3 regions of the Arthrobacter sp. 10N410 genome follow, and region 3 is predicted to be linked to each of the others. Evidence: riboswitches for the same ligand, from Rfam matches in the RefSeq annotation. Region 3 holds a riboswitch; each other region holds the start of a gene.

Region 1 (4,846 bases), on a different contig from region 3:
AGTGTCTCGCCGGCCGACTCCGCGCCGCCCACCGGATCGTGAGCTGCGCCGGTGTCTTCGGTGTCTTCGAGCGCGGCGAGCCATTCGGCGTCGCTGTCCCCGATCTTGACCTCGCCCGCGCAGATTCCGCCGAGCATTTCCACGACGGCGCCGAGCTGCGGCCCGAACGTGTCCCGCACCTCCCCTGGCGCTGGGACGCCGGTGCTGACGACTTCGGCGCCGGTGAGCACCAGCCGCACCATCGCCTTGCCGAGGACCGGCAGGGCGTCGTGACCGGCGAGGGCGGCCAGGGCCAGGTGCGCGGGGTTGAGCACGGCGCCGGCCTTGATCAGCACCTCTCCGGCGGCGGCTTCCTCCGCGGCCTTGCGGATGTGTTCGCCGTTGCGGGGTTCCCCGGGCTTGGCGCCACCGCCCAGTTTCAGGACCGGCAGCCCGTCCTCGTCCGGGGCGATGACGCCGCTCTCGCTGCGGAGCACGGCTTTCGCACCCGGCGGGATCAGTCCTCCGGTGTTGATCGGGCTCGCCTGGTGCGGGGCCAGCCGCTGGCCCGGCTCGGCCAGGATCCACGGGCCGCTGCCGTTGACCGCCCAGCCGTCCATCGCGGAGGAGGCGTAGTGGGGCATGTCATGCAGTGCTGTCAGGTCCACGGCCAGCGTCCGGCCCAAGGCGTGCCGGAGCAGAATGGGCGAGGACGGGATGGGCACGGCGCAGTCGAAGGCCAGTTGCCGGGCTTCCTGCCAGCTGTGGGCGACATGCCGGTGCGGCGCCTCCGCGACGGCGGCGGCGCCGTCGTCGGCGTCATCGTCGTCGTGGGCGTTATTGTCGACGGAGGCGTCGGCATCCGGTGGCGCGGCGGACGGTTCGGACACGGAATCGTCGTCCTCGACGCCGCTGCTGCCGTCAGGGGGCTCCGGGGTCATGCCCCGGAAGCCTCGGCGGCGGCGTACTCCTTGGCGAGCTTCCGGGCCACGCCCATGGCGGCCTGCATTGACACGCTGTCCGGCGCCTGGCCGGATCCGGACGCCAGGCCGGCGGCGAAGCCGGCGATGAAGGTGGTCAGCGGCGCGGCCGGCCGGACGACGGAGTGGGCGGCCACACCGGCCAGCCCCAGCACTTCGTTGATGTCGATCTCGACATCTTCGAGCTCAAGGGCCTGGAGCAGCGCACGGCACCAGTCTTCAAGCGTTTCATCCTGGCTCTTCACCGTTTGCCTCCAAAGTTGAGTTGGGCCCCAGCGCCCCGGACTGGCCCGGACCGGGCGTGGACACCCCCATGGCGGAGGCGTCGTCCCAAGTGTCCACATCATCGGTGGAACCCGACGGAACCGGAACCTGCCGCAGCTCAAGACTAGCAAGGAGGGAGAACACTGAGCCCCCCTCGAGGGCGTTCCGCCGCGCCGCGTCGGCGACGGCGCGTTCTAGCGCGGCCGTGCCATAAAGTCCCACGAGGGGTTGCAGGCGGCCGTCCGCCGAAACGGCCACGAACCCGTCGACGGGGCCGGCCGCGGCGTCACCCGGGGCATTGGCGAGGACATCAGCCAGTGCGTCGAGCAAGGCGCGGACGGCGTCGGCCACGCGGGGCATGTCGCAGGCCAGCACGAGGGTCAGCGAGGCCGCGCCGGCTGCGGCGGGCTCGCCGCGCCCAACGGCGGCCAGGGCGGAAAGGCCGGCGGCAATCGCGGCGGCGGGTCCGCCAAACGGCGGGTCCTCGCGACAGCCGAGCACATCTGGTGGGAGGTCGCCGGGGTCGGGGCCGACGACGACGGTCCGGCGGGCGCCCCGGGCAGCCTGCAGTGACCGACTTAGCAGGGTGCCGCCGTCGACCGTCAGCCGGGCCTTGGGTACGCCGCCAAGCCTGGCGGACCGGCCCCCGGCGAGTACAACAGCGTCAAATTCCACCAGCCCAGCCTAGCCGCATCGGCCTCACCGCGGCCGGGTCAGCCCGCGACGCCGGTGCGCCTGCTCAGTGCGCCTTTTCGGGGAGCAGGAACGGATCCCAGGCGGGCGTCGGCTTCTCCAGTTCCTTGATCTGCCAGATCGTGCCCTTCGGCGGCCCGGGAACGAAGCCCAGTTTCCAGCCCATTTCGGCGGGCGTGTGGTCTCCCTTGGCGTTGTTGCAGCGCAGGCAGGCCGCCACCAGGTTCTCCCAGGAATCCGCCCCGCCCCGCGACTTGGGGTGGACATGGTCGATGGTGTGGGCAGCCTTGCCGCAGTAGGCGCAACGGTGGTTGTCCCTGCGGAGCACTCCCCTGCGGCTCACGGCCGTCAGGGTGTTGTAGCGCGGCCTGATGTACCGGTTAAGCAGGATCACCGTCGGTCGGCCGAGGATATCCTGCGGACCCACCACGGGGTCATCCCCCTCGGCCACCACGCTGGCCTTCCCGGTCAGTACAAGCACCAGCGCCCGGCGGAAGGTGACTACCGCCAGCGGTTCATATCCAGCATTCAGAACGAGAGTGCGCATCCGCATACCTCTTCACGGCCGCACCCGCCAGGGGCACGAGGGCCGGCTGCCCTGTGCATGGTCGGGCTATGGATCGACACCACAAGAGTAAACACCGAAGGCCCGGATTGCCGAATTTTTCTTTGCCGGGCTTCCCGGCCGCGCGTCGGCGGGCGGGCGCGAGCGAGCCGCAAACTGCAAAGGACCCCTGCCGCGAGGGCAGGGGTCCTTCACAAAGCTTCAGGCGTTAGACGCGCCTAAGTCCTAGCCGCCGACGCGGATGAAGACCGGGCCGGAGCCCACGTTGACGCTGTACAGCGCGGTGGTGCCGCCGTTCCAGCCGCCATGGACGGCCATGCCGTTGCCGACGTAAACGGCGATGTGGGCCATGCCCATGCCGCCGTTCTGGTAGTAGGCGAGGTCGCCCGGCTGGGCCTCGGCGGCGCTCACGGTGCGGCCCAGGGACAGGTAACCCGCCGGCCAGCCGTGGTAGTGGACGCCCACTGCGGCCAACGCGTTGGTGGCCAGCATGGTGCAATCCTGGGAGACACCGATCTGTGCGTAGGCAGCAGCGGCGATCGAAGCGCCCATGCCGCTGACGGCGGCCGGAGCCTTGGTGGCCAGCGATGCGGTGACCGCGGTGCCGGTACCAGTTCCGGTACCGGTGACGGCGGTGTCCGCTTCCTGGACGTTGACGACGGGCTTGGCCGCCTCGACAACGGGAGCCGGCGCGGTGGTGACAGCAGGCTTCTCGTAGGAGATCGCGATGCTGGAGGCCGCGGAGATCGTGGCCGGTGCGTTGGACTGTACTTCCATGGCCGAAGCGGAAGTCGATTCACGCTGAACGTTGGTCTCGGCAGCGTTGGCTGCGATACCGCTGGTCAGGACCAGGCCGGAGGCTGCAGCGATAACCGCGGCCTGGCGACCCATACCACCGGCGTTGTCGCCGACGGCCTTAGCAATGACAGCCAGCGAGTTGGTCTTGGTGACCTCCGCGCGGTGGCGTGCAATGGTTGCACGAGTAGTCATTCAGTTCTCTCTTTCGTGATCCTTGGGTCCGCGCTGCTTGCAGGCGGGACTGAGGACGCTCCGGCATCTTGGGGGTACGCCGGATCGCCCCGAAACGGGTTTCTTAGCGAAGGGTGTACTGCGAAGACGCGCCAAAAGCGGGAACTGCGTTGTGTGATCCAGTCCGGGCGCCGGCAAGGGCGGCACGGAGCATGGAATTCAGCGGGCTCAACTGAGCCTCGCCAGCGCGAGAACGCGCAGCATTGTGGCGTGAAGACACGAAAGTAGCCTCTCCCAATGCCTACGAGGTGAGCTGTCGGATTCGGATGGGAGTCACCCGGCCGCGCTGCTTCCTGGGAAGCTTTGCGACTTAACCCCAAGGTCTTCTTGCGAAGACCAAAATTGGTTCCCCCGCCCCTGCCAGACGATGTCATGCGAACGGACCTTGAGCGGTGGCAGAGTTAGGCAATCCACTCAAGAGCGCCAACTTCGGAGAAGTTGGCGTGCTTCATACGGTACAGCAGTTGGGACTCAATGTCACATTCAGATCACGGCGTGTCACAGAAATGCGAGTGGTCCCTCGGCTTGGCTAAAGCCAGCCGAGCGGGTCAACAACTTCCCCGTTGACCATCACCTCGAAGTGGAGGTGGCAGCCGGTGGAGGCGCCGGTGGTCCCGCTCATCGCCACCACATCGCCACGTGAGACCTGCTGGCCCACGTGGACGTCGGAGGACGACAAGTGGTTGTACGTGGTCTCCAGGCCGTTGCCATGGTCGATCACGACCCGGTTGCCGCCCCCGTAGGGGTGCCAGCCGGAAAAGGTTACGGTGCCGCTCGCGGCGGCATGTACAGGAGTGCCGCACTGGGCCGCGTAGTCCTGGCCCCGGTGGAATTCCCCGACGGCTCCCGTGATGGGACTGACCCGGTAGCCGAACGGCGAGGCCGTGACCATGGAATCCAGCGGCGCCCCGAGACTGCCCGCGGAGGCTGCCCGGGTGATGCTGCCGACGGACTGCGCGCTCAGCAACTGCTTGAGCTTGCTGTCCGGGTCACCCTTGGTGGTGACGGCCGTGCGGTTGAAGTTGATTTCGGCGGCCGGGGCCTTGACCTCGGGCTGGGCCGCCGCGGAAACCGAACCGGACCTGGCCGCATCGGTGGCCATCACGGGGCCGGTGGCCGGAACTGTAACGGTGAGGACCAAACCCGTGGCGGCCAGGGCAATGCCTGCCTTCTGCCCCACGCCGCTGACAGCGGCGAAGTCTGTTACCTGACGGAACGCGCTGCGCCGGCCGCGGCGCGCTTCGCGGTGCGCGTCACGCGGGCGCTCGTCGAGGACGACGGCGGCCGGGCGTGGCTCCGGAGCGGGACCGGTCGCACGACGGCGGCCCCTGACGGT
Region 2 (4,846 bases), on a different contig from region 3:
CCGCCAAGTTTTCCACGGTTGCCACTGACAACGGGCGCGTCTACGTGGGAACCCGGGACGGGCACGTGATCGGCTTCGGTGCCCCGACGACCTCAGCGGTTGGGGCGACAAACACGGACCTGGGAACCGCCGCGGTAGGCACCTCCGTGAAAGGGAACCTGATCATCACCGCCAGCAGGGCTGTTACGGTCAGTTCCGTCGCAGCACCTGCGCCGTTCGGGATCGAGGCCCTCACACTGCCCCGGACGCTTGCCAAAGGCGGAACCATGACGGTCCCGGTCACCTTCTCGCCGACCGTAGCCGGACAGGTCGACGGGACGTTGACCGTCAAAACCTCCGACGGCGAGACGGACCTTCTGGGGGTTCACGGCGTCGGCACCAAGGACGGACTGGGGGCAACGCCGCCCACCCTGGTATTCACCGACGTGCCGACCCAGACCAGCAGTCGCCAGACCGTAAACGTGGTCAACACCGGCACGAGCGTCGCCACGATCACCGGCGTCACCTTGCCGGGCAACGCCCAGCTTGCGGTCGACCCGGCCACGCTGCCGGCCGTGGGACAGAAGATTCAACCCCTTACTTCCGTTCCGGTGTCCGTCACCTTCAGTCCGACGACGGCAACCCCGGTGGCTGATCAGCTCCTCATCACGAGCGACCGAGGATCACTCACGGTACCGGTGACGGCGACCGCCGTGTCGGGCGTAGCGCATCTGCAGCTGCCGGCATCCCTGGACTTTGGTGATGTGCCTGCCGGCGCTGCGGCCACCCGGGATTTCACCATTACTAACACTGGCAACATCCCCCTGACGATCACCAAGGCCAAGGCGCCGGAGGGTGTATTCTCCACCACCGTTCCAATCTCGGAAGGCCTGGTGATCCCGCCTGGAGAGTCCGCACATCAGAGCGTGACGTTCAAGCCGACGGTGGTCGGTCAGGCCGGAACCGCCGACACCTACTATCTGCTGACCGCGGACGACGGCCAAGGAGCACAGAAAGTAATGCTCACCGGAATGGGCGTCGACGATCCCATCGGCCTGAAGGCGTACCAGACCAATGCCGGTGACCCGCGGTCTGTCCTCGGCAGGTCGCTGACCTTGGAGTACCCGGTGGGGGCAGGGAAATGCCAGGACTACACCAAGGGCGTGATCTGCTGGTCCCCGTCCACCGGGGCCCATTGGGTCGCAGGCGCGATCTATGCCCGCTACAAGGCCGCGGGCGGCGCTGCCGGTGTCCTGGGGTTCCCCACCACCGACCAGCTGACAACCCCGGACACGATCGGGCGGTATGAACACTTCGCCGGCTCCGGCGGGGCATCCATTTACTGGACGCCAAGCACCGGGGCGCACCTCATCACGGGCGCGGTCCGTGCCAAGTGGTCGGCCCTGGGCAGGGAACGGGGACTGCTGGGCTATCCGACGTCGGACGAGGCGCGCACCCCTGATGGCGTGGGACGTTACAGCCACTTCACAGGTTCGGGGGGTTCATCGATCTACTGGACGCCAAGCACCGGGGCGCACTTCATCACGGGCGCGGTCCGTGCCAAGTGGTCGGCCCTGGGCAGGGAACGGGGGCTGCTGGGCTATCCGACGTCAGACGAGACGCGCACCCCCGATGGCGTGGGGCGTTACAGCCACTTCACAGGCTCGGGCGGTGCATCGATCTACTGGTCGGCGAAGACCGGGTCGCACTACGTCCTCGGTGCGATCCGTGCCAAGTGGACGGCCCTCGGCAGGGAAAGGGGACGTCTGGGATATCCGACCCGGGACGAGTACGCAGTGTCCGTGGGCCGGGCTTCGGACTTCCAGCACGGGCGGTTGACCTGGAATAGCTCAACCAGACTGGTGACCGGCTAGCGCGTGCGGGCCCCCGGGCCCCAGCGGTCCGCGTAGGACACTGCGCTCGCCGACGGTTTCCCGCGGGAGGACGCAGCTGCTTAGGCCAAGCCGGCCCCCGCACGACAGAATGGATCCATGAGCGAGGCCGGTGACTTCATTGACGCGGCGCTGCTGCGTGAGAGCTCGTGGCAGCGGGCCGAGGAAGCGCAGGCGCGATACGGCCCGGCCCTGGGGAGCTATGGCTCCTCGGTTGGCGCCGTCCGCGGCACTGTCCGCGACGCGCTGCGCCGGTACCGGTCACTAGGCCGCGACGATGTCACCGCCCTCAGCTCGGAGTTGTGGGAGGTGCCCGTCTTCGAACGCCGCCTTGCCGCCATCGTCCTGCTGCAGTCCAGCCTGGCCCTGCTGGACAATTCGGACCTGACCCGGATCGAGGGTTTCCTGCGGACTGCGCGCCTGCGCGAGCTGGCCGATCCGCTGGCGACCGACGTCGTCGGGCCGCTGATTGCGGGACTGGACGGCCAAAACCGTTCCCGCGCGGAAACCGTGCTGGGCCGCTGGCTGCAGGACCCGGACGATTGGCTGCGGCGGGCGGCCCTGATGGCGCCGCTCCGCGAGCTACGGGCCGGGGGAGGGGACTGGGACCGTTACCGGCGCCAGGCCGGGCTGGCGGAGTCGGGCACCCCGGACGACGCCGGTCTGGTGAGGGAGGCGATCGCTGCCGTCACCTCCGGGATGGCGAAGTAGCGCTACTTGCCGGGCCGGCGCTCCACGACGGCATACGCCTTTCCGTCGAGGAACTGCCAGTCGGTCACCACCATAAAACCGAGCGCGTCCACGCGGTCATTCAGGACGTGGATATCGAAGCCGCCGTCGCGCGGTTCCGCGTCCCACGTGGCTACGTGGATTTCCTTTCCCTCGAGAACCAGCAGCTCTGTGTTGACGTCGAAATCCTCCTGCGGCTGATCGCTGAGCTGGCAAATTGCGACACAGTGGCTGTTCATAACGGGGCCTCCGCTCGGGGAATGCTGGGTGCCCTCATCCTATGGCTGGCAGGTAGCAGCGTCCTAGGCTTTCTTCCGCGCCAGGACACGGATCCGTTATCTGAATGTGACATTCCCGCCCGGGCCCGTTACCGTAGATGGGTGCCTGTTTGTTTCCGATACGGGCGCTCCCGAGCCGATTGCCTAACTCTGCCGCGGCCTGGGATCCGAATGCAACCTTTCTGGCAGAGACGGGGAAACCACTTTTGACCTGCAGTTTTAGCAGGTCTTGGGGTGAAGCCGCACAGCGCCCGCATTGACGGGCCCGCGGCCGGGTGCCTCCCATCCGAATCCGACAGCTCACCTCGCAGGCATTGGGAGAGGCTACAAACATGACTTCAAGCATTACTTCTGCGCGCCATCGTTCCGACGCATCCGCCGGACGGGCCTCAGCATTCTCGGGCAAATCAGGCACCATCGGTCGTCAGGCCGCAGTAATCTTCGCAGCCTCCGGCCTCGTCCTCACGAGCGGAATGGCAGCCAATGCAGCCGTTGCCCCGGCCGAAAACAAGACCGGCCCGGCTTCGTCGGTTGACGTCGGCAGCAAGGTCTCCGCGCCGGTTACCGCTGATTCCGCAGTTCAGATCAGCTTCGCCCGCCCGGCAGTCGCTACCACGCCGGCGCCCGTGATCGAGCAGCCCAAGCCCGTCACCGCCCCTGCGGTTGCCGCCGCTCCGGCTGTCGCGCCTGCCCCCGCTCCGGTGCTCGCGCCGGCAGCGCCGCAGGTCAGCGTTCAGGCGAAGGCGGCCGTGGCACCTGCCTCGGCAGCCGGCGGAGCCAACGCCGCGATGCTTTCGGCCGCCTACAGCCAGATCGGCATCACCCAGGACTGCACCGCCATGGTGGAGAAGGCCCTCGGTGCGGCCGGTATCCACGTGGGCGACCTCGGTCCCCAGCAGTTCATGGGCTACGGCAAGGTTGTGGGTGCCCCGCAGCCCGGCGACATGATCGTCCAGTCCGGCCACGTCGCCATCTACGCCGGTGACGGCATGGCCATCAGCGGTGGCATGAACGGCAGCAACCAGACGATCAAGCACCCGCTGTCCTGGCTGACCGCCACGGGTGGCGTGACCTTCGTCCGCGCCAGCGCATAGCAAAAAGCGTAAGAACCTCTTTCCAGGGCCGGTGGTCGGCTGCTAAACGGCAGCTGGCCACCGGCTTTTGTGCACGTTTACGCCGGCCGGTGAGCTCAGCCGGCGTACCGCAGCAGGACGACGCCGTTGCCAAACGCGCGGGTGCCGGCGAGCGTGAGCGCGGTCCTGTCGTCTGCTGACTTGAACAAGGGATTCCCCCGCCCGATCAGCACCGGGTGGACATAAATCCAGTACTCGTCAATGAGCCCGAGCCGGCGGAAGGTATCGGCGAGGTCGGCCCCGCCCAGTGCCAAGTCGCCGCCGGGCTGCGCCTTCAGTGCCAGCACGTCATCGGCGACGACGTCGCGCACCACCGTAGTGTTCCAGTCGGCCCGTTCCAGCGTCCTGGAGTAGACAATCTTCGGCATGTCCCGCCAAATTTTGGCGAACTCGACCATAGCCGGTGTACTGGACGGATCCTGGTCCGCCGTCGGCCAGAAGTCGGCCATCAGTTCGTAGGTCACGCGGCCGTCCAGGAAGGCGCCCATAGAGGCCAGTTGCTCGTTGAAGTGGCTGTGGAGCTCCTCGTCCACCATGTGCCAGTCAATCTCTCCGTTCGGCCCCTCGAAAAAACCGTCGAGGGAGACCTGGAGGGCCAGAATGATCTTTCGCATGGGCCAGAGCCTACGCCCGGACGAAGCGTTGCGGGAAGGCGGCGCTCGTCCCCGGTGAGCGGCAACATCCTGCCGTTTTGGACTCCAAGCTCGTGCCGTAGGCTCGCGACAAAAGAATTTCGGCAGTATGTTGCCGAATGGGCAATATTCGGGCACTATTAGGAGAGTCCTGCTGAGGGATCGGCAAAATGATGCCGATATGGCGAAGCCGGGACATCAGA
Region 3 (4,846 bases):
ATCCTGATCGGCGGAGCCGCCGCGGTGTCGATCACCGCCACAACGGTGGGCAAGAAACTGATCGGCCGGGCCCGCCCCGACTTCGCGGACGCGGTGCCGCCTTACGAGACGTCGCCGTCGTTCCCCAGCGGCCACACGCTGAACACCACCGTGGTAATCGGGCTGGTGGTCTACCTCGCCTGCCTGCAGGTCAGACGCACCATAGCCCGCGTCGGTTTGATCACCGCGGGTGCGATCTTCATCCTTGCGATGGGCATGAGCCGCGTCTTCCTGGGCCATCACTGGATGACCGATGTGATCTTCGGCTGGGCCCTGGGGCTGGGCTGGGTGGGGATCGTGATCCTGGCCCACAGGCTGTTCCATGTGCTGCGGCACCGGGAACACACCGGCCCCGCGCCGACGTTCGACAACGATGCGCACCTGCGCGACGGCGCCCCCGCCCGCGGCCGCAAGGGCAGCACCGCGGAGCGGACCGCCGACGCCGATACCCCGGACCCCGCGGGACGGTCCTGAAGGTCCGGGTGGTAGTTTTGACCCATGCGCACTCTCGTTGTCGACCACCCGCTGGTCGCCCATAAACTCACCGTTCTGCGGGACAAGAACACCCCGTCCCCGGTCTTCCGCCAGCTCACCGAGGAGCTCGTCACGCTCCTGGCCTATGAGGCAACCCGGGACGTCCGCACCGAGCCGGTGACCATCGAGACGCCGGTCAGCACCACCGTCGGCACGGCTTTCACCAAGCCCACCCCGCTGGTGGTTCCGATCCTGCGCGCCGGTCTCGGCATGCTGGAGGGCATGACCAAGCTGGTGCCCACCGCCGAGGTCGGCTTCCTGGGCATGGCCCGGGACGAAGAGACCCTGGACATCATCACCTACGCCGAGCGCCTCCCGGAGAACCTGACAGACCGGCAGATCTTCGTCCTGGACCCGATGCTCGCCACCGGCGGCACCCTGCGCGAGGCGATCAAGTTCCTCTTCAAGCGCGGCGCGTCGGACGTCACCTGTATCTGCCTGCTGGCCGCCCCGGAGGGCCTGGCCAAGCTGGAAGAAGAGCTCTCGGACGCCAACGTGACCATCGTGCTGGCCTCCATCGACGAGAAGCTCAACGAAAAGTCGTACATTGTGCCCGGGCTGGGCGACGCCGGAGACCGCCTGTACGGCATCGCGGTCTAGCCGCCGGCATGCACTGCTGCCCTCGCGGGTAGGGCGGTTGAAACGTCCCCGCGGTCAAGGGTTCCGGCGTAAGGCGTCCGGGACTAGCCTGTGCCCATGGACTGGAAACTTGAACTCGTGTTTGTCCCCGTGTCGGATGTGGACCGGGCCAAGGACTTCTATGTGAACAAGGTCGGCTTCAACGCCGACTACGACGAACGGCCCACGCCAGGCATCCGTTTCGTCCAGCTGACCCCGCCGGGTTCCGGGTGCTCGATCGCGATTGGCGAGGGCCTCAACGACGCCCCGCCCGGCACCGCCCCCGGCCTCCAGCTGGTCGTGAGCGACATCCAGGCGGCGCACCAGCAACTCAAGGACAACGGTGTGGACGTCAGCGACATCGATGTCCAGGACTGGGGGCATTTCGTCTACTTCGCCGATCCCGACGGCAACAAGTGGGGGGTGCAGTACATCCCCAACCGTCCGAACGGCTAGCGCGGCCGCGCGGTTCCGTAGCGCGGCCCGTATTCCGCAGGCGCGGCGGCAGGCGCACGTGAGGCCCCGGATCCCAAGATCCGGGGCCTCACTCATGGCATGCAGCCTCGGCCGCGCTTAGTACCAGTTGTTCGCGTAGTGGAAGTTCAGGGCGCCGCACGGTGAACCGTAGCGGTCCTGCACGTACTGCAGTCCCCAGTTGATCTGGGTCCGGTAGTTGGTCCGGTAATCGGCGCCGGCGCTGGCCATCTTTTCGGCGGGCAGCGACTGGACCACGCCGTAAGCGCCGCTGCTGGCATTGGTAGCCGTGGTCTTCCAGTCGGACTCCCTGGTCCACAACTTCATCAGGCACTGCATCTCGCTCGGGGCCCAGCCGTGGGCGGGCAGCTGAGAGGCGGCGTAGGCCTGCGCACCGGCGGGGTCGTCAATGGCGACCGGCTTCGCGGGAGCAGGCGCCTTGGCAGCCGGAGCCGGCGCCTTGGCCGCCGGGGCCTTGGCGGGCTTGATTTTGGAGGCCTGGGCCTCCACGCTCATCGGGGCGGGCGAGGTGGGCGTGTTGCTGCCGACGCGTTCGAAGTCCAGGGTCTGCAGGGACGCGGCCGTGTCTTTCGACGCTTCGGCCGTATGCGCGGCAGTGCCGGAGGCCTGGCCCGCGGCCCCTGCCCCCAGCAGGACGGCGAAAGCGGTGGCTACGACGGCGGCGCGCTTGCCATTGGTCCGGGCACGGGCACGGGGCCGGGACGGGCTCGAAGTGTGCTTCGCCGGCTCGGCGCGGTGGCGCGCGCGCTCGGCGTCGGACGTGCGTTTAGCGCCTTCTGGGCGCGTGGGTGCCTTGATTTCAGTCATGTTCGCCTCTCAACGCCTACGGAGTTAGCTGTCGGGTTCGGATGCGAAATCCGGCCGCACGGAATCTCGACGTGGCGGCTTAACCCCAAGGGTGCATGGATGCAGAATGCCCGGGAACTCTGGGTTCCCCGTCTCTGCCTGGTCCATGGGAATCCGGGTAGCGGCAGAGTTTGGCGTCAGCCCGGACACGCGGCCAGATCGATGGCCGCACCCTAAAACGGTACCGGACTTTCAATCAGATGTCACAGCTCGACGCCGGTAAGCATCGAGCGGGCACGGAACCGTCGAAACGGCGCGGCGGAGACGGAGGCAAGCGGGGGAGAGGAGCCTACTTCGCCAGCTTGTACACGGTGGCGTTCCCCACGGTCTGGGCCTGGTAGTTGGCCGCGACCCAGCTGGCGACCTCGGAGTTGCCGCCGCGGCCCCCGCCCAGGCCGCCCATGCCGCCGGAGATGAAGTAGCCGATCTCGCCGCGGTCCACCATCGCTTGGAACTGCTCGAGCGTGGGGTACGGGTCGCCGCCGTTCCAGCCGCCCAGCGCGATCACATTGGTGCCGGTGGCGAGTTCCAGGCTGGCGGCCTGGGTGGCGCCGGAGACAATCCCGGACCATTTGGCGCCGGAGGACTTCAGCAACGCTGTCAGCTCGGCCGACGCCGTATCCGCGCCGGGTCCGCCGGGCCCGCCGGCGGCCGCCCCGCTGGAACCGAGGATCCCGCCGTCCGGCCTGCCCGCCGCCCCGAAGCCGCCGCCCATCGCGGACGCGGTGGGCCCGGAGGTGGGGATTGACCCCGAATGCGCCTGGGCCGCCGTCGCCAGCGTCCAGGCGGTGGTCCCGAGCCCGCCGGCCAGCAGTGAAAGGACCACGACGCCGGCCGCAGCGGCTTTGCGGAGCCGGGCCGGGAGCGCCGCCAGGCTGTCCACCCGGAGCAGCAGCGCCGCGGCGGCCAGCACGCCCAGGACGACGGCGATCACCCGGAGCCCGGGCAGCCATGCCGGGTCGCGGCCCAGGAGCACGGCGGACCAGACCGAGGCAGCCAACACCGTCACGGCCAGGACCATCCGAGCGGGCCAGTGGGTCCGGCCGCGCCACAGTTCCGCCGAGCCGATGCCCACCAGGGCCGCGACGGCGGGGGCCAGTGCCACGGCATAGTACGGATGCACGGTGCCGCTCATGAAGCTGAAGATGCCTGCCGTGATCAGCAGCCAGCCGCCCCAGAGCAGGAGCGCGGCACGGGTGGCGGAGCTCCGGGCCTCGCGCCGGGTGAACCACAAACCTGCCACCAGCAGAACCAGGGCCGCCGGCAATAGCCAGGACACTTCGCCGCCGAAACTGGTCCCGAACATCCGGGTGATCCCGGCCGCGCCGCCGAAGCCCACGTTGCCGTTTCCGCCCGGGCCGCCGGCATTTCCGAAAGCATTTCCACCGGGCATCCCGCCGCCGGACCCGGTGATCCGGCCCAGGCCGTTGTAGCCGAAGGTGAGTTCCAGGAAGCTGTTGGTCTCCGACCCCGCCATGTACGGCCGGGCCGAGGCGGGAGTGAGCTGGAACAGCGCCAGGTAGCTGCCGGCCACGACGGCGATCCCCGCCGCGGCGGCGAGGAGGTGCAGGAGCCGGCGGCCGAGGGTGGTGGGTGCCGCCCACAGGTAGGCTAGGGCCAGTCCGGGCACTATCAGGAAGCCCTGCAGCATCTTGATCAGGAACGCCAGGCCGATTACCGCGCCGGCTGCGGCGAGCCATTTCCAGCCGGCCTTTTCGATGGCGCGGGTGGTGAGGTAGGCGGCCAGCACCAGGCACAGGGTGAGCATGGCGTCGGGGTTGTTGAAGCGGAACATCAGGGCTGCCACTGGGGTCAGCGCCAGGGCGCCGCCGGCCAGTAGGCCCGCCGCGGGACCGGACACGCGCTTGACGGTCAGGTACAGAAGTCCAACGGCGGCCACCCCCATCAGCGCCTGGGGAATGAGCATGCTCAGTGCCGAGAAACCGAAGATCCGCCCGGCGAGGGCCGGGATCCAGAGCGCGGCCGGTGGCTTGTCCACCGTGATGGCGTTGCCCGCGTCGAGGGAACCGAACAGCAGCGCGGTCCAGTCCTTGGTGCCGGCCTGGATCGCTGCGGCGTAGAAGGAGTTGGCGTAGCCGGTGGCTTCCAGGTTCCACAGGTACATCACTGCGGTGAAGACCAGCAGCAGGGCCGCCGAGGGCCGCACCCACCACCGCTGTGGTCCGAACAGCAGGCGTGCCCGGCGGTCCTGCGCGGCGGGCGCTCGAGGAGCTGCCGGGCGGGTCGCCGTCGTCGGGTGTGCGGGCGCCGATGCGGGCGTGCTGCCGGCCGGGCCGCCGGTGGCGGGGTCGAG

Evidence for each region. Region 3 has a riboswitch for cyclic di-AMP ahead of AC1DB8_RS09170 (aggregation-promoting factor C-terminal-like domain-containing protein). Riboswitches for the same ligand answer to the same signal wherever they lie in the genome.
Region 1: it holds a riboswitch for cyclic di-AMP, as region 3 does, so the genes downstream of both, AC1DB8_RS11905 (NlpC/P60 family protein) here and AC1DB8_RS09170 (aggregation-promoting factor C-terminal-like domain-containing protein) in region 3, are expected to answer to the same signal.
Region 2: it holds a riboswitch for cyclic di-AMP, as region 3 does, so the genes downstream of both, AC1DB8_RS05640 (hypothetical protein) here and AC1DB8_RS09170 (aggregation-promoting factor C-terminal-like domain-containing protein) in region 3, are expected to answer to the same signal.

Annotation. Positions count from the first base shown of each region.
Region 1 is NZ_JBFTIP010000004.1:189,803-194,648, forward strand. Features, by position in the region: gene AC1DB8_RS11885 (molybdopterin-binding protein) at 1-920, opposite strand, end outside; gene AC1DB8_RS11890 (DUF6457 domain-containing protein) at 917-1,204, opposite strand; gene mobA (molybdenum cofactor guanylyltransferase) at 1,188-1,898, opposite strand; gene AC1DB8_RS11900 (HNH endonuclease) at 1,963-2,463, opposite strand; gene AC1DB8_RS11905 (NlpC/P60 family protein) at 2,707-3,471, opposite strand; cyclic di-AMP (ydaO/yuaA leader) riboswitch at 3,735-3,893, opposite strand; gene AC1DB8_RS11910 (M23 family metallopeptidase) at 4,040-4,846, opposite strand, start outside.
Region 2 is NZ_JBFTIP010000002.1:241,562-246,407, forward strand. Features, by position in the region: gene AC1DB8_RS05625 (Ig-like domain-containing protein) at 1-1,853, shown strand, start outside; gene AC1DB8_RS05630 (DNA alkylation repair protein) at 1,971-2,582, shown strand; gene AC1DB8_RS05635 (hypothetical protein) at 2,585-2,839, opposite strand; cyclic di-AMP (ydaO/yuaA leader) riboswitch at 3,041-3,206, shown strand; gene AC1DB8_RS05640 (hypothetical protein) at 3,211-3,972, shown strand; gene AC1DB8_RS05645 (dihydrofolate reductase family protein) at 4,068-4,625, opposite strand.
Region 3 is NZ_JBFTIP010000003.1:317,853-322,698, reverse strand. Features, by position in the region: gene AC1DB8_RS09185 (phosphatase PAP2 family protein) at 1-513, shown strand, start outside; gene upp (uracil phosphoribosyltransferase) at 538-1,173, shown strand; gene AC1DB8_RS09175 (VOC family protein) at 1,270-1,647, shown strand; gene AC1DB8_RS09170 (aggregation-promoting factor C-terminal-like domain-containing protein) at 1,765-2,493, opposite strand; cyclic di-AMP (ydaO/yuaA leader) riboswitch at 2,492-2,672, opposite strand; gene AC1DB8_RS09165 (glycosyltransferase family 39 protein) at 2,822-4,846, opposite strand, start outside.